DNA from 3 places in the Pontibacter toksunensis genome. Region 2 is predicted to be linked to each of the others. Evidence: riboswitches for the same ligand, from Rfam matches in the RefSeq annotation. Region 2 holds a riboswitch; each other region holds the start of a gene.
The links. Region 2 has a riboswitch for S-adenosylmethionine ahead of ACFS7Z_RS04660 (phosphoadenylyl-sulfate reductase). Riboswitches for the same ligand answer to the same signal wherever they lie in the genome.
Positions count from the first base shown of each region.

Region 1: linked by a shared signal. The riboswitch ahead of metH (methionine synthase) and the one ahead of ACFS7Z_RS04660 (phosphoadenylyl-sulfate reductase) in region 2 are both predicted to bind S-adenosylmethionine.
Region 3: linked by a shared signal. The riboswitch ahead of ACFS7Z_RS26345 (ATP-grasp domain-containing protein) and the one ahead of ACFS7Z_RS04660 (phosphoadenylyl-sulfate reductase) in region 2 are both predicted to bind S-adenosylmethionine.

Region 1 is NZ_JBHUOX010000021.1:44,333-51,745, forward strand. Features, by position in the region: gene ACFS7Z_RS21300 (hypothetical protein) at 1-523, opposite strand, end outside; gene metF (methylenetetrahydrofolate reductase [NAD(P)H]) at 1,040-1,993, opposite strand; gene metH (methionine synthase) at 2,274-5,984, opposite strand; SAM riboswitch class I at 6,059-6,164, opposite strand; gene rpmA (50S ribosomal protein L27) at 6,311-6,583, opposite strand; gene rplU (50S ribosomal protein L21) at 6,654-6,965, opposite strand.
Region 2 is NZ_JBHUOX010000002.1:429,374-436,786, forward strand. Features, by position in the region: gene ACFS7Z_RS04630 (ThuA domain-containing protein) at 1-1,566, opposite strand, end outside; gene ACFS7Z_RS04635 (hypothetical protein) at 2,074-2,688, shown strand; gene ACFS7Z_RS04640 (winged helix-turn-helix domain-containing protein) at 2,695-3,003, shown strand; gene ACFS7Z_RS04645 (hypothetical protein) at 3,150-4,394, shown strand; gene ACFS7Z_RS04650 (hypothetical protein) at 4,422-4,973, shown strand; gene ACFS7Z_RS04655 (hypothetical protein) at 5,095-5,814, shown strand; SAM riboswitch class I at 5,961-6,063, shown strand; gene ACFS7Z_RS04660 (phosphoadenylyl-sulfate reductase) at 6,408-7,127, shown strand; gene cysD (sulfate adenylyltransferase subunit CysD) at 7,269-7,413, shown strand, end outside.
Region 3 is NZ_JBHUOX010000049.1:3,476-10,888, reverse strand. Features, by position in the region: partial or broken gene ACFS7Z_RS26360 (PQQ-dependent sugar dehydrogenase) at 1-87, opposite strand, end outside; gene ACFS7Z_RS26355 (hypothetical protein) at 346-558, opposite strand; gene ACFS7Z_RS26350 (SDR family NAD(P)-dependent oxidoreductase) at 568-1,323, shown strand; SAM riboswitch class I at 2,019-2,122, shown strand; gene ACFS7Z_RS26345 (ATP-grasp domain-containing protein) at 2,489-3,472, shown strand; gene ACFS7Z_RS26340 (LLM class flavin-dependent oxidoreductase) at 3,474-4,523, shown strand; gene ACFS7Z_RS26335 (DUF6503 family protein) at 4,798-5,562, shown strand; gene ACFS7Z_RS26330 (hypothetical protein) at 5,804-6,004, opposite strand; gene ACFS7Z_RS26325 (flavin monoamine oxidase family protein) at 6,137-7,207, opposite strand; gene ACFS7Z_RS26320 (carbon-nitrogen hydrolase family protein) at 7,263-7,413, opposite strand, start outside.

The sequences.
Region 1 (7,413 bases), on a different contig from region 2:
CAGACTTATTTGAAGAGTTAATAATTTTATGAATTTGGCCCTGGTTGTCATATTCAACAGAACGGGTTACTACGTCACCATTAGAATAGGTAAAGGTAGACTCGCTCCATTTACCTTCATCATTATAAGTGATAACTTCGGACAGATACTTAGCATTAACATTTAGCGCATTAACATACTGGCTTAGTGCAATACGACCATTACTGTCATAGGTGAAATCATAATAATTCCTAAGCGTATCATTTCTTGAAAATTCTAGCTTAGTAATTCTATTGCCTTTATAAATTCTTTCTATAGCTGCTCCCTCATAATCATACTGTCTGGTTTCAAGGCAATTTGCACTCGACTCAGAATCGGGTTGAGGAGCATCAAATATGCCTTTCTCGCAGGAAGTGAGCAGGAATGACAGAAAGAAAAGCACAAAGAACAGGAAGGACTGTTTTATTTGAATAGTTCGATAAAGTTTAAACTGTGGTGATAAATGAAACAGATAATGCTTGAACGGGTAGAGGTGTACATTCATAAATAAAAGGTAAAGATTAGAAGGAGTCGATAAATTTCGTTTTTAAGGTCGCCAAGCTTCCACTGATGGAATTTTGATCTTGACAGGGTTTAATTCATTCTTCAAATTTTATCTTTTTGTTGTTCTTATCCAATACCTACTTCTGGGTATTTTTTTCTTGTAGGTTTTCTATTTGGCTCGATTGAGCCCTGTGCAAGGTGTTCACTACTTGTGTTCAGTGGCAAGTACAAATTGAACTAAGCAGGAAGTAGAGCTTCTGTTATGGAGCAGGGGCAAGTATAGAATTGTTAATGCTTTTGACAGGACAGGAGACGTAGGTGTAGCTGTGTGCTACCTTTTATTATAGCAGTAGCTATAACACGAAAGGGAAACTTACTTTAGTTTTACCAGTACTGAAAAAGCTCTCATCCAAGCACAATTCATCCTAATATAATCATAGCGAAGCCTCGCCGGCCACAGAAACAAAAAAGCCACGACCTGAATGGCCGTGGCTTCTAAATATTTGTGCTGGTCTTTCTAAAACAGCGCCTCTGCTACCTTGCGCACGGAGCCGGACTTACCCATAGAGTAATAATGCAGGCACGGCACACCAAATTCCATCAGTTCCTTTGACTGCTGAATCGCCCATTCTACACCTACCTGCGCAGCAGCCTTGTTGTCGGCGCAAGCCTCTACGGCGTCAGCCAGGTCGCAGGGAATGTCGATATGGAAAATGCCCGGCAGAATGGTGAGCTGGGATTTTGTTGTGAGTGGTTTAAGGCCTGGTATAATTGGCACATTAATGCCTTCCGAGCGGCACAGGTTCACGAAGTCAAAGTACTTCTGGTTATCGAAGAACATCTGCGTAACCACATAGTCTGCTCCCATCTCTACTTTCTTCTTTAGCCAGCGCAGGTCAGCCTTTAGGTTTGGCGCATCGGAGTGCTTCTCCGGGTAGCCGGCTACACCGATGCAGAAGTCTGTTCCGTTCGTGTTGATTTGCTCGTCGTCGAGATAGCACCCGTTGTTCATGCCCACTACCTGCTGCAGTAGTTCTGTTGCATAACTGTGGCCGCCCGGCTCCGGCACAAATCTTGATTCAGTTTTCACGCAGTCGCCACGCAGCACCAGCACATTGTGTATGCCTAGGAAGTGCAGGTCGATGAGCGCATTCTCTGTCTCTTCTTTGTTAAAACCTCCGCAGATAAGGTGCGGTACCGTATCAACTTTGTAATGGCTCTGGAGAGCGGCACATATACCTACTGTACCCGGGCGCTTACGTGTGCTTATTTTCTCCAGCAACCCGTTGTCACGCTGCTTATACACGTACTCCTCCCGGTGGTAGGTCACGTCGATAAACGGCGGCTTAAATTCCATTAGCGGGTCGATGTGCTCGTAGAGCGTCTGCAGGTTTTCTCCCTTCAGAGGAGGCAGTATTTCGAATGTAAACTGTGTTTTGTCAGCGTTCTGGAAGTGTTCCGTTACTTTCATCTATGTTTCGGGTGCTACTTTTCTTAATTGTTAAATGGCTGGCTTATTTGCTATGCCGGGTCCAACCACCCCTAACCCCTCCTTGTCTAAGGCGGGGAATTTTACCTCTCCCCAACCCTCTCCTATAAACAGGAGAGGGAGTTCTGTTTTACCACTACAAGGCAGCCAAGGATTGTTCTTGACTGTGTTGCAGTGAGTGGTAACAATAAATACATGATATTTTACATATCCTTATAGAGCCCCCTCTCCTGTTTTTAGGAGAGGGCCGGGGAGAGGTTATTTACACTACCTGCTGCGCCAGTGGCTGCGGCTCGTAGTTCAGGTTAGGCGAGAGCCAGCGCTCCAGTTCCTCCAGCGTCATGCCTTTGCGGCGCGCAATGTCGGCTACCTGGTCTTCGCCTATCCTGCCTAAGCCAAAGTAGCGCGACTCCGGATGCGAGAAGTACAGGCCGCTTACCGCTGCTGTCGGGTACATAGCCAGGTTCTCTGTCAGGATAACGCCTGTTTGCTCCTCAGCCTTCAGCAGGTTAAACAGCGTGATTTTCTCAGTGTGGTCCGGGCAGCCAGGGTAACCTGGTGCCGGGCGAATACCCTGGTACTGCTCTTTTATCAGCGCATCATTGTCCAGCGTTTCCTGCGGTGCGTAGCCCCACAGTTCCTTGCGGACTTTGGCGTGCATCAGTTCGGCAAAGGCTTCTGCTAAACGGTCGGCCAGTGCTTTTACCATGATAGAAAGGTAATCATTATGATCTGCCTCGTACTTCTCGATCAGCTTTTCGATACCAAAACCAGTAGATACCACAAAGCCTCCTATATAATCCTGTATGCCTGTCTCCTTCGGCGCTACAAAATCTGAGAAAGCCATATTCGGCACGTTACCGCCTTTCTTGCCTTGCTGCCGCAGCGTGTGGAATTCTGTCAGCACGTTTTCACGTGAATCATCGGTATACACTTCTATGGTATCATCGGCTTCCACGTTGGCAGGGTAGAAACCTACCACCGCACGCGCTTCTAAAAGTTTCTCATCTACAATCTGCTGCAGCAGTTGCTGTGCATCAGCAAACAGTTTACGCGCCTCTGTTCCGTATTCCGCATCATCCAAGATCTTCGGATACTGCCGCTTCAGCTCCCAGGTATGGAAGAACGGCGTCCAGTCGATGTAAGGCACAATTTCGGAAAGCGGGTAATTATTAAATGCCTTGTTGCCAAGGAAGCTTGGTTTAGTTGGTTGTGTGGCCTCCCAGTCTACCTTGAACTTGTTGGCACGTGCTTCTTCAATAGAGGCAAAAGCGCGGTCTTTGGTGCGACTCAGATGGTCTTCACGCAGTTGCTGATACTCGGCTCTGATTTCGGCTATATATTCTGCCTTGTTGCTGCCCAGCAGGCTACCCACTACCGTTACACTGCGGGAGGCATCGTGCACGTGCACCACCGGCCCACTGTATTGCGGCGCAATTTTTACGGCTGTGTGTACCCTGGAAGTCGTAGCGCCACCAATCAACAGCGGAATTTTCATGCCTCTTCGCTCCATTTCCTGCGCTACATACACCATCTCATCCAGCGAAGGCGTAATCAGACCACTCAGGCCGATGATGTCTACCTTTTGTGCCTCGGCCTCTGATAAAATCTTGTCCAGCGACACCATCACACCGAGGTCAATCACCTCATAGTTGTTACAGGCCAGCACTACACCCACAATGTTCTTGCCGATGTCATGTACATCTCCTTTCACAGTAGCCATCAAAATGGTGCCTGCCGTTGATTTGGATGTATCGGATGCCAGCTTTTCCTTCTCCATAAAAGGCAGCAGGTAAGCCACAGACTTTTTCATCACGCGGGCACTTTTCACTACCTGAGGCAGGAACATCTTACCTGCTCCAAATAAGTCACCAACCACTGTCATACCCGCCATCAACGGTCCTTCAATTACATCAAGCGTTCTGGTGGCTTTCTGGCGGGCTTCTTCGGTGTCTTCTTCTATAAACTCTACAATGCCTTTTACCAGGGCATGCTTTAGACGCTCCTCCACAAGGGCATCGCGCCAGGCAGTATCTGCTCCTGCGGCTGTTTTGCCTTTGCCTTTTACTGTATCGGCATAGTTTACCAGTTTCTCAGTGGCATCCGGGTGGCGGTTAAAGATCACATCCTCAATCAGGTCGCGCAGGTCTTTTGGAATCTCATCGTACACGCCCATCATACCCGCGTTCACAATACCCATGTCCATACCAGCCTGCACCGCATAGTACAGGAACACGGTGTGCATGGCCTCACGCACCAGGTCGTTGCCGCGGAACGAGAACGACAGGTTGCTCACCCCACCACTTATCAAAGCGTGCGGCAGGTTAGCCTTTATCCATTTCACCGACTCCAGGTACTCTACTGCATAGTTATTATGCTCTTCTATACCGGTGGCAATGGCTAATACATTCGGGTCGAAAATGATGTCCTGTGGCGGGAAGCCTACTTCCTCTGTCAGGATGCGGTAGGCACGTCCACATATTTCGATTCTTCGCTCTAAAGTATCGGCCTGGCCTTCCTCGTCAAACGCCATCACTACGGCAGCGGCACCATACTGGCGAACTTTGCGGGCCTGCGCCTTAAAGTTTTCCTCCCCTTCTTTCAAGGAGATAGAGTTGACGATAGATTTGCCCTGCACGCACTTCAGGCCTGCCTCCAGCACCGTCCACTTAGACGAGTCGATCATGATCGGCAGCTTAGAGATATCCGGCTCGGAGGCAATCAGGTGCAGGAAGTTGGTCATGGCCTCCTCAGAGTCCAGCATGCCTTCGTCCATGTTCACGTCGATGATCTGCGCGCCACCTTCTACCTGCTGCTGCGCTACCGACAGGGCCTCTTCAAACTCGCCGTTTACAATCAGGCGGGCAAATTTCTTGGAACCCGTCACATTCGTGCGCTCCCCCACATTCACAAACAGGGATTCTGGTGTGATGGTGAGTGGCTCTAGTCCGCTGAAGCGCGAGTAAGGAGGCAGTACAGGAACTACACGTGGTTTGTGTTTGGCAGAAAGTTCCGCAATGCGGCGGATGTGATCCGGTGTGGTGCCGCAGCAGCCACCCAATATATTTATCAGGCCCTCTTTCAGGTACTCCTCTACAATGGCACCCATCTCGTCTGCCGTCTCATCGTAGCCACCAAAGGCATTTGGCAGGCCGGCATTTGGGTAGGCACTGATGTGCACATCCGCAATACGGGACAGCTCCTGGATGTGTGTTTTCAGCTGGCGTGCGCCGAGGGCACAGTTAAAACCAATGCTGATAATAGGGGCATGGGAGATGGAATTCCAGAAAGCCTCTACCGTCTGGCCAGACAACGTACGGCCACTGGCATCCGTGATAGTGCCGGATACCATGATGGGCAGTTTTTTGCCGCCATCCTGCACGAATTGCTCGGCGGCAAAAAGGGCAGCCTTGCAGTTTAGCGTATCAAACACCGTTTCTATCAACAGCACATCGCAGCCACCATCTACCAGACCGCGCACCTGCTCATAGTATGCTTCCACCAACTGGTCGAAAGTGATAGCGCGGTAGCCAGGGTTGTTTACATCCGGAGAGAGAGAAGCCGTTCGGTTGGTCGGGCCAATGGCACCTGCTACAAAACGCTGCTTATCCGGGTTCTGGGCTGTTACCTCGTCTGCTGCCTCACGGGCCAGCCTTGCCGATTCATAGTTCAGTTCATACACCAAGTCCTCCATGTGGTAATCGGCCATGGCAATGCGGGTGCCGCTGAAGGTGTTGGTTTCCACAATGTCGGCGCCGGCGTTCAGGTATTCAACGTGTATGGCCTTGATAATGTCCGGGCGGGTGATGGAAAGCAGGTCGTTATTGCCTTTCAGGTCGCTGGGATGATCTTTGAAGCGCTCGCCACGAAAATCTGCTTCTGAAAGCTGGTAACGCTGAATCATGGTGCCCATCGCGCCATCCAGCACGAGCACACGCTCTTTCAGCAAACTATGAATGGGGTGTTTTGTCATTTTCGGTGTCTTCTATCTTCTCGTAAGTCTTCATTATTCGGCTTATCAAGAAAGACACCTGGGGAGGAGTACATTCCTTATCTTTTCCTGGCATGTACGCAGGAAGGGAGTTAGCACCAAGCTTTTACAAGGTTGCTAAGACGTCATGGGGCCCTATCCCTCGGTCTTTCTTGATAAGAAGCTGCAAGTTAAGCATATATATGTATAAAAACGAAATATATTGCTTAAAATAAGTCTGCAGTTGGTTGTGGGTAAAAAGAAAGGGTTACCGTATGGCAACCCTTTCTCAAATCGGTACTGCTTTAGTAAGCAGCTTGCAGTGATGCTTATGCCTCAGCTTCTGTTGTTTTAGGAACTACAGAAACGTAAGAACGATTCTTCTTTCCTTTTCTGAACTGCACCACGCCGTCAGTCAGCGCGAACAGTGTGTGGTCTTTGCCAATACCCACGTTTGTGCTTGGGTGGTGTGCAGTACCTCTTTGTCTTACAATGATGTTACCAGCGATGATGTTCTGGCCACCGTAAATTTTAACACCAAGTCGTTTAGAATGCGACTCGCGGCCGTTATTAGAACTACCTGCTCCTTTTTTGTGTGCCATGTCTTTTTACTTTACTTCAGGTTAGCGAGCTAAGCCTGAAAAGATTTTAAAATAAATTTCTTCTTACTGCTTAACCAATGCTCTCGATCAGGACCTTCGTGAATTGCTGGCGGTGGCCATTCTTCTTGCGGTATCCTTTTCTTCTCTTCTTTTTGAAAACGATTACTTTGTCGCCTTTCACCATCGGGGTAAGGATTTTACCTGTTACCTTAACACCGCTAACGAAAGGTGCACCTAAAGTAACAGTGCCGTTATCATCAGTAAGAAGAACATTGGTGAACTCAACGGCGTCACCCTCATTGCCGGAAAGCTTGTTAGCGTAGATGAACTTGCCGCTCTCTACTTTGGTCTGTTGACCTGCGATTTCTACAATTGCGTACATCAGCTTCAATGTATGTTTAAAAGATTTAGTCCGCAAAGGTACGGGTCTTATTTTAAATTTGCAATGGCTTGTGCTACAATTTGTTTTTGCGCTGCACCTTGGCAACAGTAAATTTGTGGATAACGCTGTTGACATCTCCGTGTAAGTTTTGGCAGCTTGTTAAAAACCTGCACAAGGTGCTGTTTTGTAGTGGATTGTGCAGGTTTGTCAACTTTTGCGTTTTCCACAAATTGCACTAAAAATAAGGTGTATTACTTCTGCTTCTGACATAAATTAACTGCTTTTGCTTTCTTATTAACACGTATAAACAGCCGGGGGTCTAAAAAGCTGTTTTTGTAGCCTTTATGGTTCAAGAATGGCCCTGTAACAGCTGTTATATACATACATCTCAATATTTTAGCTATACTATGTGTGTTATCCACGGTGTGGATAACTATGTGTATTAACC
Region 2 (7,413 bases):
AGCCTTGCGCGCCTGGTTTACTTCATCATACCCTCTAGGGCCACGCACCTGCAGGCTGTCAGCCCCGGCATCCGGTCCTACCTCGCCCCAGTAAAGGGCGCTGTTTTTCTGGTCTACTGAGATGCGGTATGGGTTACGGTGACCCATAGTATAAATTTCAGGGCGTGCCTTTGGGTTGTTACCCGGGAACAGGTTACCCTCTGGTATAGTATAGGTACCGTCTTCGTTTATTTTGATTCGAAGGATTTTACCTCTCAGGTCGTTTGAGTTGGATGAAGATCGGCGGGCGTCGTACTGCTCATGTCCCGGACGGTCATCTAAAGGCGCAAAACCATTGTTTACATAAGGCTGCCCCTTCTCGTTGAACGGTGTGGAGTTATCGCCTGTAGATAAGTATAGGACGTTACCCGGACCGAAGGCGATAGAGCCACCGGTATGGCAGCAGATATTACGCTGTGAGTAGAACTCCAGCATGATCTTCTCTGAACTTTCATCCAGTTGCCCGTTCTTGTACACAAACCTCGACAAACGGTTTACAGAAGTATCCGCCGGGCTGTAGAACATATAGATGAAATTGTTCTTGCTGAAATTCGGGTCAACGGCAAGTCCCATCAGGCCTTCCTCTGCATTCACATCAGGCACTGTAGTTTTATGGTAGACATTCAAAGCGCCCACTTGTTTCACATTACCCGTCTCCTGGTTATACAGCATCAGTTCACCACGGCGCTGCGCCACCAGGATGTCCAGGTTCGGCAGAATGGCCATTTCAGTTGGCTCAAAGAATTGCCCCTGGGTCAGTTGCACCTTCACAAAGCGGTCTTCTTCCGGTACACGCTGTGTCTTTACTTTTTCGTAATCCAGTTCCTGGTTTTCACCGATGGCATACTTAATACCTCCCGCAACATGCTTCAGGTACTGTGGGTCTCTGAAAGATTCCTCTGTGTGGCCTAAGCCCGTGTAGAAGGCACGGCCGCCGTCATACTCATGGAACCAGGCCATCGGGTGGTTGTCGCCGTTTGTGCCACCTTTATAAGTTTTCTCATCTATAGTGAGCAGCACGTTGGCGTTTGTGTTCAGGTTTTTAAACGAGTACCACTCATCGGCTCTCTCCCATTCCTTCGGCAGGTGCTCTGTAGCAGCATGATCCGTGTTTACTACATTTAAAACCGCCTTCTGTGGTTCCGGATGGCCGTTGAAATAGCCACCTACCAGCCTGCCGTACCAGCCCCAGTCGTACTCAGTGTCTGTTGCGGCGTGTATGCCCACAAACCCGCCACCCGCTTGTATGTATCGCTCAAAATCCGCTTCCTGGTAATGGTTCAGCACATCGCCGGTCGTGTTCAAAAACACAACGGCCGAATACTTCTTCAGAGAATCTTCATTAAAAAGAGCTGCATTGGTGGTTGTGTCAACTATAAACCCATTCTCCTCTCCTAACTGCATGAGGGCGTTGTTGCCAGCCGCAATAGAGGAATGATGGAAGCCACTGGTCTTGCTGAAGACAAGCACCCGGGGTTCACCAGAGCGTTTGTCGCTGCAGGAAAAGAGCGTAAAACTGCTTATCATAAATAAGCAGAAAATCTGTTGGAGGGAGATCTTCTTTATCATTTATTTTTCTGTAGGGATGTTATGATATATTCAAATGTGTTCTTCTGACGCAAAGACAAAGTGAAACGAACTGAAAACGCAGTGGGTAAAGAGTTTATTTTATCTGTCTGCAGAAGGGATAAAGTTCTTTTGCACAACTGGTTACACGATTTACCTGAGTAATCACTTCCTTAACCACAAAACAAGACGCCTTAGTTCAATGTGAAACAGGCTATAAGTTTAAGGAAATATTCTTGAAGTGCCAACACTGTAACTACTGCAGGATGCGCAGCTAACCCTTTATTAACTGTTCCCAGAATTGTAGATTAACACACTCGGTACCACACTAACTGCGACCTAAAACCACAGTAGCTCCTTTCAGAAATCTATCAGGAACTGAATGAATTCTGGTGAACAAAAAATTTAGCACCATTTTCTTGGCAATTAGTAAAGGCTTATTAACTTTGGAACACAAAGTACTTTAGTATGAACCAACAGCAAGACCAGTTAGCCGCCCTGCACGAGATACGCAGCATCATGGACCGCTCCTCGCGCTTCATCTCGCTCAGCGGGCTCTCGGGCGTGGCCGCCGGGGTGTCGGCGCTGCTGGGCGCCGGCGCCGTTCAGTGGTACCTGCTGGCCCGCGGCACCGACTACGCCCGCAGCCTGGGCGACGGGGAGGCGGGGCGTTTCCTGCTGGCTGCGGCCGGCCTGGTCTTCCTGGTGGCCCTGTGCTCGGCCACCTACTTCACCGCCTGCCGGGCCCGCCGCGCCAACCACCGCGTCTGGGACAGCCGGAGCGAGCGGCTGCTGGCCAACCTGCTCATCCCCTTGGGGGCGGGGGGCGTGTTCTGCGCAGCGCTGCTCTACCACGGGCTGGCGCTGCTGGTGGCCCCGGCCATGCTGGTCTTCTACGGCTGCGCCCTGTTCAGCGCCAGCAAGTACACCCTGGGCGAGATCCGCTACCTAGGCCTGCTGGAGATGGGGCTGGGGCTGGCGGCGTGCTTCTGGGTGGGCTACGGGCTGCTGGCCTGGACGCTGGGCTTCGGGGTGCTGCACGTGGTTTACGGGCTGGTAATGTATTACAGGCACGAGCGCTAGAGGCGGGTGAAAGCGTACCTGGAGCATATCAACAAAGCCTTCGAGAGCAGGGCACGGCTGGGCATCATGTCGGTGCTGATGGTGGAGGAGCGTGTGGACTTCAGCACGCTCAAGGACACGCTCCAACTCACCGACGGCAACTTGGCCAGCCACCTGCGGGCCCTGGAGGAGGCTGAGTACCTGCAGGTGGAGAAGCAGTTCGTGGGGCGCAAGCCCAACACCACCTACCAGGCCACAGAGACAGGTCGTGAGGCTTTTCAAGAGCACCTGGACGCCTTGGAGCAGCTTATTTTAAATAACAGGAAAGAGAACTGATATTTTTTTTGCGCCACTACTTTGCAATTCAAAGTACTTTAGGTAAACTAACAGAAAGACACAGACAAACCTGCAGCATCGGCAGCAGGTGGCACTGACTGGGCAGAACAGGTAATAGCGGCTAAAACATCTTAAAGTAAAAAACCATGAAAGACGAAATACTCACACATCTCAACGATCCGGGTCAACTCGAAAAATTGTACCGTAGTAACAAGGTGCATTTCAAGCGGGAGTTCAGCACCATATATCCGGAACTTAAAGGCACCGTGCTCGCTGATTTCTGGAACGAAAGACTGAACTACGAAAGCGACGACATTAACTGGGGCACCGGCAGGGAGCTGCTATTTGTGATAATTGCTGTACTGATAGCCGGCTTCATAGCCAAGCTACCTGGTATATTTTCCATTGAGGAGGATTTCTTTTACCCCAGGAACATTGGTTTTATCTTTCTACCACTCCTGACAGCCTATTTTGCCTGGAAAAACAACTTGCAGTTCAAGCAGGTTGCTACTATCTGCGGCGTAATGCTCGTCTCACTCATCTATATTAACATGCTCCCGGTATCCACCACAAGCGACACATTGCTCCAGGCGTGTATTCATTTGCCATTGCTGCTCTGGGTACTCTTGGGCACCGCCTTCGTAGGCAACAGCCTGACAGACTATAACAAACGGCTCGAGTTTTTAAGCTACAACGGCGACCTGATTGTCATGACAACCCTAATACTGATCGCCGGTGGAATCATGACAGGACTTACCATCGGGCTGTTTTCGCTTATCGGATTTCAGATTGAGGAGTTTTATTTTCAGTATGTCGCCATTTTCGGGTTGGCAGGAGCGCCCATAGTAGGCACTTACCTGACACAGACCAACCCGCAGCTGGTGAATAAAGTCTCTCCGGTGATAGCTAAGATATTCAGCCCGCTGGTTTTAATCATGCTCGTTATTTACCTGGTTGCCATCCTCTATTCCGGCAAAGATCCCTATAACGACCGGGAGTTTCTTCTCATCTTTAATTTACTCCTGATTGGCGTGATGGCCATTATCTTCTTTTCGGTGGCAGAAAGCTCCAAAAAGACTGAGAACAACACAGCTAACTGGATACTCTTTCTCCTGTCAATTATAACTATAGTTGTCAATGGCATTGCACTATCGGCCATCCTGTTCCGGATAGCAGAATGGGGCATTACACCAAACAGGCTGGCCGTATTGGGCGGCAACCTTCTTATCCTGACCAACCTTTTAATCGTAACAGCCAGGCTTTTCAAATCGTTGACAAAGAAGTCAAACATTGCCGGAGTCGGAAAATCAATTGCCCTATTCCTGCCCATTTATGGTGTATGGGTTACTATTGTCATATTCCTGTTTCCGCTGCTGTTTGGCTTTAAATGAAAAGCTGTAAATGTATAGACCAGTTAAATGCAGTTATCTTCTGAGTTGAAAGAGGCCATCAGCCACCTGTCTCACAAAGAGAAGGACAAGCTGCTTTTCCGCCTGCTCAAAAAAGACCCGGACCTGTGCCAGCGCCTGCAGTTCGAGCTGGTGGAGCAAGGTGAGACCTTGCAGGAAAGGCGGGAGGCAGTGGCAGCAGAAATAGAGCGGCAGGTAAAATATGAGGCGTACTCTCCGGGTTACCTGATGATGGATATGCGCTCCCTGAGTGGAGACATTACGCGCCAGATGAAGTACACCAAAGACAAAGAAGGAGAAATACAACTCACCTTGCTCCTGCTGCGCCGCTACCTGTCAGAACACATTGACTTTATTATAGCTTACCTTTACCGCGCCGACTCCCTGCAGGATTACATGGTAAAGCGCATGCAGGCGGTACTGCAAAAGCTGAGAAAGTTGCATGAGGACTTATATATAGAGTATGAGGACGATGTCAATTACATCCTGCAGCAGCTGCACCAGAAGGTGGCTCCCCTACAGGCACATAAAGCGAAGCTGCCCAAAGAATGGCCTTTCTAAACCTGGCATGCATTCTGTGCTTAGAAAAAGTCAGAATTTTCCCCTAACAGGTATCAACAGGAAAAGCGATAAAGCGTTATATTACTGATATTCCAACCTATGCTTTATAATGTAAAAGCCTATGAACACCCTACCTGCCAACTGGCTCACTGAAGGGCTTCTTGATTTTGAGTACAAAAAATATCTTTTGCTGGCTTACCTAAAAGCCGCCAGAAATGAATTTGGCAAGCAGCGCCTCTATCCTGTATTCTCTGACCTAATCATGCACTACCGCAACCTGCAACATGTAAAGGCACACAAGCAGTTGGTGTACGAATCGTTTCCACAGCGCATCAGTAGGGCAGATTTTGAAAAACTGGAGCTGGTATATGAGAAAATTGTGCAGGACGACGAGACGATGCAGCAGATAGAAGAGATCATACAGTATGCTGCCCCTCTCTTCAACGAAGCCCTCTCTGAAGGGAAAGAATTGTACGATTTTGTGGAGCGCCACCTCGAAATCACCCCTATCGGAATCACGCCCATGTACCACAACGAAGGCTACCTTTTCCTGGAGGCTTTTCCGGGCAAAGAGACACAGGTGTATGTATTCCGCATCACAGTATTTGAAAACACTTACGAGAAGTACAGGGGCATTAACACTGAGCACCTGCAAACGGTGCGGCGTGGGCTGGCGCAGACACATGAGCACCTGAAGGTGCAGTTGCTGCGGCAACGGCAGGAGTTTCCCAACCCTGCTACCTTTGCCGTCGTGTCCCGGATTCCAGTGCCGCTGGAGCACGCGCTGCTGCCCATAGCGAAGCGCTCACTGGTGAAATATGTGACTAAATTGGCAGCATAAGCGGCAATTTATTATTAAAATCGGAGCAGCTGCGGGTATAATTTTGCTGCTCCACAAATTTATTTTAACCTATTTAGTAGGCAGTTAAACATTTTTTGATGTAAATTTGTATACTTAATACGAATTGGCTTAACCGTCAAAAGAAAAATTTATAGAGAAGAGGCGAGAGAATAGGCTCTATGACCCTCTGGCAACCACCCTTTTGGGAAGGTGCCAAGTCCTATCCCGCCAGACCGGGGCATATAAATTTACAAGAAAATGCAAACAACAGCTTACTACACATCGTCCTCTTTTTCCGGTAGCATTTCTGCTGCCACAGTTCCTGCTCACACTATGCCTGCAGGTTGCTGTTGTTGTTGCTGTACAATGTGCTAGATTTTAAGTCTGATCTATAGATTTATCATATCTGCACCTCTGCCGTGTCAGGCGCTCCTGTATCCACTTCTCTTTATCTTATCATTCTGACACCCTGTTGTCCGCACTCTAGTAGATTTTCTGCTGCAGCGGGCACAAAAAGAAGAGAAGAATAGTTGTAGACCGGGAGCAATGACAAACAACAAATTCCATTTTCCCAAGATTTTAATTTAGTATACATGAACGATATATCTGCTTTAGAAACCAAAGTGCCGGCACTGCTTGCCCTTCTGGAGGGTAAAGGCATTGAAGAAAGCTTGGCACTGCTGGCCTCACAATTTGAGGGGCATGTTGCCTTCTCTACCAGCCTTGGCATCGAAGATCAGCTTGTAACGCATTATATATTTGAAAATAACTTGCCTATCCGCGTTTTCTCGCTGGACACAGGCCGTCTTTTTAACGAGACATATAACCTGCTGCATAAAACCAACCAGCACTACGGCAAAAAAATAGAAGTACTCTTCCCGAAGCATGAGGCTGTGGAGCAGATGGTGACTGAAAAAGGCACCCTGAGTTTCTATAACTCTGTGGAAGACCGCAAGCAGTGCTGCTTTGTACGCAAGGTAGAGCCCCTGAAGCGGGCACTGCAGGGGGTACAGCTTTGGATAACAGGCATCAGGGCCGAGCAGTCTGATGCACGTCAGAACTTACAATTGATTGAGTGGGACCCGGGTTTTCAGGTTATCAAGTACAACCCGCTCAAGAACTGGTCGCTGGACGCGGTTCGTGAGGCCGTGCGCCAACTCAACATCCCTTACAACCCGCTGCACGACAAAGGGTTCGTTAGCATTGGCTGCGCCCCTTGTACCCGCGCCATTGCCGAAGGCGAAGACTTTAGGGCAGGCCGCTGGTGGTGGGAGAGCAACTCTAAGAAAGAGTGCGGACTGCACGCCAGGTAAAAACATAAAGCATGATTTAAATTTGTTCTTCAGATGCAAAGAATTGATTTAAATCATGCTTTTACTATTAAGTTCCCTTAATTTTGCACCCAAATTTAAAATCGTTTCGCTGAAACACGATTTGAATAAACAATACAAGAAATGACTAAAAGATACCTTGATTACCTCGACCAGCTGGAGGCGGAAGCCATCCATATCATGCGCGAGGTAGCAGGCCAGTTCCAAAAGCCGGCCTTACTGTTTTCGGGCGGTAAAGATTCCATTACCCTGGTGCGTTTAGCTGAAA
Region 3 (7,413 bases), on a different contig from region 2:
TTCCCCCAGCATGTTCGCGCCAACACTTACAGCCCCCGCCATGGCAGAGGCAATGGGCCCGCGTCTTGATTCTTCTTTCTCGCTCATATCTAAATTGTTATGCTTTGTGAATGGTATAGGGTGTAACGGTGTAGATACACGAACGTTTTCGGAGTTTAGCCATCGGTATGCTGTCACTGCCTTTCCTCTTGGCCCTTGCTTATTTGCATTAAGGAAGTGGCTCCCCCTAAGAAATGGGTGCTGTTAATGAAGCAGGGGATGCTGTGATATGATGCCAGGCCTGAAGAACCGAAGGCTGCCAGGAACTTGATCTTTCAGTTTTAGAGGCTAAGCGTGCATGTGTTGTTAGACAGAGGCCGTGCTCTTTTTATTGCGCCAGTTTCCAGAGACTATCCTTTCCACCAGCTCCGCCATCCTTCCTGCGCTCACGGATACATGGCGGAGCTGGTGGAAATCTTTCTCGCTGTCCTGGGCATCCTGTTCCCGCAGCGGCGAAAATATCACGCCCCCTGCCCCCATTACCTTCCTTGCTTCCGTATGATAAGGACTGACAACCAAAGAGAGAAAATGGCAGATCAAGCATTGATAGTAGGTGGCACGACAGGAATGGGCAGAGCCACAGCAGAACTGCTGCTAAAAGGCGGCATTGAAGTAATCATCATGGGCCGACCAGGCAAGAAGCTAGAGGCGGCAAGGGAAGAGCTGTCCGCTCATGGTAAAGCCCATGCAGTAGGCGTAGACCTGAGCAGCCTGCCTGACGTGCAGCAGTTCACCAGCAGCCTCAAGACAGAGTTTCCTGATTTAAAGTACCTGCTCAACGCAGCAGGGTACTTCAGCCCAAAGCCGTTCCTTGAGCATACCGAGGAGGACTATGACCGCTACCATGCATTCAACAAAGCCTTCTTCTTCATCACACAGGAAGTGGCCAGAGTGATGATAGGCAACGGAGGCGGGTCCATCGTTAACATCGGCTCAATGTGGGCCAAACAAGCCATCAAGGCAACTCCCTCCTCCGCGTATTCCATGGCTAAGGCGGGTCTGCACAGCCTTACCCAACACCTGGCCATGGAGCTGGCAGACCACAATATCCGCGTCAATGCTGTTTCCCCGGCAGTGGTGGTAACGCCTATTTACGCTGCCTTCATTGAGGAAGATAAAATAGAGGAGGCACTACAGGGGTTCAATTCCTTTCACCCAATAGGAAGAGTCGGGCGGGCGCAGGATGTTGCCAATGTCATTTATTTCCTGCTCACAGATAAAAGCTCCTGGGTAACCGGCTCCATCTGGGACGTGGACGGGGGAGTCATGGCAGGCAGAAACTGAGCAGTAGCGCAATAAGATGGTTTCAAGCGCTTGCTACGCCTGACTCTCAAGCTTTCTACCCTCTATGTGATATATGAAGAACTGCAATTCCTCAATAGCGACAAAGAAGGAATAGTAGCTGTAGAATGGAAGGTTAAGTACAGCAAGGGCTTGTTATGGCTGCCAGGATATGTTGCCTTGCGCTATCGGATCAGAGCTTAAGCGGGATTGACCTGTGGAGTTGCTCTACTTCTTGGGTTATTAACCTGGTCGTGATTAACCTCTCGGAGTCGATGAGGTAGGCGCAAGTAGAAAAGCACCTCCCATGCACATAAGGATTTAAGTTAGCAAACTAAGTGTAAACTCTTATATCATTGGCCACCTGTACTACAACCTTAGTGTTGACGTGAAAGCAGCAAAAGATAACACTCAGTCAAGAAGAGTACATTATGATTCTGCCAAAGTGAACATTGCTGTTCCCTTTAAGTCCGGTACAGACTGCAAATAATGAGCTGTAAGACTATAACTTCACTATCTCACTTTATCCTGAAGATGTGCAGGTGCTTCCTGTTCAGTGTGCATGGCGCAGCTATTAGGAGGGCTGAAGCAGTAGCCTTCCTTCTGTGTACCTCCATTATTTATTTAGAAGAATTTGGAATTATGAAACTCACCTGCCAATTTTGCATCCGTAAAGTCAATTACCTATCATCGTATTTGATTTATAAAGAAGAAGGGAGAGAACAGGCTCTGTGAACTTCTAGCAACCAGTTGTAGAACCAGGTGCTAAATCCTGCCTAAAATTATTTAGGGCATATAAATTAGCATTCATGAAGAATACCTTTTCACCAAGTTCTACCGTTCAGGTAGCTACATTTTACCGGTCCAACACCATCGGTAAGACCTCTTTATTTACTACCTCAACTTCTTGTTGTTGCTGTTGTTGCTAATCCTGCTGCCCTGGCTGTAGGTGTAAAGCGATACCCTTTCACCACTTTGTCACCTCCATTCGCCAGCGTCTGCAGCTTCAGAAACAGCTGTGGCCTATGTTTCCGTACAAATTATAGTAGCGCCTCACCCGATTAGAACTATACCTGCGGCTTTTCATCCGTCAGGTACTCATAAAAGTTAAATTCATAACACCGGCTGCTATCAGCAGCATTATACATAAACTTAAGCAAGAAATCCTATGTCAACTTATTCATCAGATAAACCCATCGCTATTTTCCATGAGCACCCGGACTGGTTCCGACCTTTGTTTAACGAACTGGATGCCCGTGGTATACCGTATGAGCGCCTGAACGCGGCTGAGCATACCTATGACCCGGCGCAGAAAGAACTGCCTTACAGCCTGTTCTTTAACCGCATGAGCCCATCTGCTTACCTGCGCAACAACGAGCAGGGAATTTTTTACACACTCGGCCTGCTGGCGCAATTAGAGGCGCGTGGCATTCCGGTGGTAAACGGCTATAAAGCTTTCCAGTACGAGACATCAAAGGCCCTGCAGATAACACTGCTGGAGCGTTTGGGGCTTCCTTACCCGAAAGCCCGTGTCATCAACCATCCTTCCCAGGCGGTAAAAGCTGCGGATGGCCTTCGTTACCCGGTGGTGGTGAAGGCGAACATAGGCGGCAGCGGTGCCGGCATCGTGCGCTATGACTCCGCCGAAGAACTTGCCCAGGCGGTAGAAGCCGGAGAAGTGAAGCTGGGAATAGACAACACAGCGCTGGTGCAGGAGTACGTGGTGGCCCGCGGCGGACACATTAACCGCGTAGAAACCCTGGGCGGCAAATACCTTTATGCCATCAAAGTGTATACCAACGGGGAAAGCTTTAACCTCTGCCCTGCTGATATCTGCCAGACGACGAACGGCAAAGAACTGACCCGCAACGCCTGTGCCCTGGATGCACCGAAGAACGGCTTGAAAGTAGAGGCTTTTACGCCAGAGCAGGAAGTAATTGATGCCATTGAGCGTATTGTGCAGGAAGCTGGTATCGATGTGGGTGGTATCGAGTACATGGTAGACGAGCGTGATGGCCAGATTTACTATTATGACGTAAATGCGCTGTCGAACTTTGTGGCAGACGCTGTGAACGTGATTGGCTTTAACCCGCACGCTCGCCTAGTGGATTACCTTGAAAAGAAAGCGCAACTTAAACTACAGGAGGCATAAGATGGAGTTCGGATATTGGTTACCTGTTTTCGGAGGATGGCTCCGGAACATTCCCGACGAGGGCATGGACACCTCCTGGGATTATGTGAAAACATTGGCTCAAAGAAGTGAGGACTGGGGCTACAGCCTCTCCCTTATTGCAGAGCTGTACCTGAACGACATAAAAGGACAGGCGGCTCCTTCTCTGGATGCCTGGTCTACGGCGGCGGCCCTGGCGGCTGTTACGGAACAACTGGAAATAATGGTGGCGGTGCGGCCTACTTTCCACAACCCGGCACAGTTGGCCAAGCAGGCTGCAAACATTGACCTGATCAGCAACGGCAGACTTTCGCTGAATGTGGTGTCGTCGTGGTGGCGCGATGAGGCGACCAAGTACGGCATTCACTTTGAGCAGCACGACGACCGCTACGCCCGCACCAAGGAGTGGCTGGACGTGGTGACGAATGTGTGGGAGAAAGACCACTTCACCTATGAGGGCAAGTACTATAAGGTGGAGGACAACATCCTGCAGCCAAAGCCAGCCAAGAAGCCATTCATTTACGCAGGCGGGGAGTCGGAAGCAGCCAAAACGCTTATCAGCACGCAGTGCGACGGCTATGTGATGCACGGCGATTCTCCTGAAAGCACAGGGGACCGCATCGCCGACATGCGCCGCCGCCGCGAGGCGCTGGGTCTGCCGCCGATGAAGTACGGTGTGGCAGCCTACAGCATAGTGCGTGACTCTGAGGCAGAGGCAAAGCAGGAGCTGGACCGCATTACAGACGTGAAGGCGTCTGCCGCCGGCTACGACAACTATCAGCAGTGGCTGGCGGGAACGCAGCTGGAGCAGGAGCTGTCGCTGCAGGATTATTCAGTAACGAACCGCGGATTAAGAACGGGTTTGGTGGGTACACCGGCAAAGATCCAGGACCTTATCGGGGAGTTTGAGAAAGTGGGCGTAGACTTCTTCCTGCTGCAGAGCAGCCCGCAGCTAGAGGAGATGGAGCGTTTCTCTGATTCCGTTATCAAAGCCTTCAACCCTCAGCAACCATCGCCTGCAAATATAGGTTGATCTGGTAAGGTCTCGTTCAGGAGACTGATGACAGGATCAGTAAACCAAAGCAGACACTGTTAACAGGTGCTTCGTTAATAAATGCACCTAAATCTTTACCTGCGATAGGAAACTGTAAACGTTGCTTTGTACCGTTCAAGAAAGCGGCCTTTTCGAGATAGCCTGGAAAAGTCATTAACCGTATGAGTAGGTCTATAGGGCCTTTGGGCGTTTATAAATAGGTTTCCGGAATAGTTTAGCTTTGTAGCGTTGTCTTTCGTATTGACTTTATCCCATGAGTTATAAAATTTCCCTATACCTTCTGCACATAACCGGTCTGATGGTTTTACTGCTGCTAAGCTTTTGCCAGTCGAAGCCAAAAGTTGATTCAGAACTGCTTGAAAGAACGTTGGCTTACCATGATCCCGAGGGCAATTGGCCGCAACTGAAAACCCGCCTTTATCTTAGCTCTGCCGACACGGCCGGGAAAGAGAAAACCTTCGAGATAGAGATAGACAACAGCACCGGTTACTTCGCCCACATCAGCCGCCAGGACGGGAAAGAGGTGGTAAAAGGCATTTCGGATGGCAAGGAGTTTTACCTGCTGGGCGGCAAAGAAGATATAAGCGCAGAGGACCGGGAAAAATACGATTTGACTCCCGAAGCCGCGCAAAGGGTCCACAGCTTTTACGGCTACCTCTATGGCCTTCCTATGAAGCTGACAGATGATGGAGTAAACGTAACCGATGCTGCTAAAAACGAGGAGCTCGAGGGAAAAAATTACAAGGTACTGCAGGTAAACTACGATGCTGCCGTAGGCACCGACAACTGGTTCTTCTACCTTGACCCAGAAACGCACGCAATGGAGGCCTACCGCTTCAACCACGGGCAGCCTGAAAGCGGAGAGTATATTCTGCTGGAAGAGGAGGTAGTTGTAGACGGCGTCAGGATACCGAAGGTGCGCAAGTGGTACTGGAACAAAAACAATGAATATATAGGCACCGACACGCTCATCAAAGCAGAACCGCTGACATCGTACAGAGTTCTACATGAACGCTAGCCCGCCGGAACAAATTCCTGGCTGGCGCTCCCAATAAGGGGTTACCCTGATGTAACCAATCGCTTCTCATCTGAGAGGAATGTAGGAGGCGCAGGAATGACCGCAGTTTTTTGCAAAAAGAACTGCGGTCCATGGCCCAACATCGCGCCTTCAGCATAAAAGAATGGGGTGTTCAGCGGGAGCCAGGACCAGCACCTGGGCGGTTACCAGGACCACCTCAGGTCTCACATATAGGAAACACCTACTTCTTCTCCAGCAGCAGTTGCCACCTGAACGCCCACATCCAGCGCAGGCTGTAGCTCGTGATGGCCGCCCTTTGCACCAGCTTCTTTAGTTCACTTTTTTTGAAAGCGCGCCTCACCGACAGCGGCCCGTCGTTCTTTACCAGGTATGACCGGGAGAAAAGAGCCGTGAGCCATTTAATGGAGTGGTTAGTTAGCATCCATGCTTATCATCTACACCTTGTATCGGTTGATAGCAGTCAGATTACAGCGGCCAAGGTTCGGTTCCTTCCAACTATTGTACCTTGAGCTAAGCTTTCCATGTGAACGCCTTCCCATTCAAGAAGAGTAAGTCAGGCTATACTCATCTTGCGGAGAATGCTTTGGGCTGTGGCTAAGTCACTGTAAACGGCCCCATCCATGTATCCTCCAAAAGACGGCGAAGTCTCAGTGCCTGCCAGGTATAGCTTACTGTTCATAAGGGATTGCAAATAGAGCGGGTGACCGCTGTTCTGGTGGGGCATCACATACCTGCCATAATCAGAAAAGGTATAAGTCTCACCCTTCCACACCCTTTCTGTACAAGAAAGGTAGTTGGCTGCTTGCTTTCCTAATAGCCTTGTCAGCTGCTCCATCACCTTTAGCTCCCGCTCCTCTTTGGTGAAGGCAGACGCATCAGCAGAGAGAAAACCCTTCAGCGCAAAACGGGTCTCCTCATAATTACTGTGGTCATACATTTCGATGGCAATTCCTGCGTGGCTGAAAACTGTCCCGGAATACCCCTCTCGCCAGAAAGGACTTTCATATTCAACAGCAAACTTTATGGAGTCCCCCATCCAGGTGTGTGTGTTTGCCATTACACTAACCAGCTCAGCAGGAAGTACCGGAGCAAAGGCTATCTTTTGCGATAAAATCAGAAAAGGAGGAATAGTTATAATTAGGTACTTACTAGTAAACCTTTCTCCCTTGCTGGTTATAGTTTCTATATAATCTTCTCCCTCTGATATTCGGGCTATTGGAGAGCTTAAGACGATCCTGTCACGCCCTATATGCTGGACCAGCGCATCCATGAGCTTTGAGGTGCCTCCCGCCATTCTGTAGGATGCTTCCTCCGGGTCTGGTACCTGAAACAACTGCGCCTCCTGGGATGCGTCTGTTTCAAACACGCCTATTCCTTTTTGATATTGCTTATAAAACGGAAGATCCAGCTCTTTCAGCAAGCGCATCAGGTGCGTGTGCTTTTCTGCAAACCAGGTAGCCCCCATTTCAACCGGTGTCCCATTGCCTGCGGCTTGAACGGTTTCTATTCTTCCTCCCCATCTTTCCCTTGCCTCTACAACAAGGGCATCAATTCCTTTCTTCTTCAGATAGTAAGCTGCAGATAAACCACTCAAACCTGCACCAACTATGATTACTTCTTCCATAAACCCTTTAGTTAACCTCAAGCTGATACAAAAATGATGTCCAGCTACCCTTCCACTAATCTCTTATGTCCAATATTGACTGCCGCTCTCTGTTAACTGTTAACCTTGTCACATCAGGGCGGGAGTAGTGACCTGAAACGTCGAAGTTCTGCCGCTCTTCCAGTACCCTGTTAAAGTCCAGCGTTTGGATTATCAGACCTTCCTTT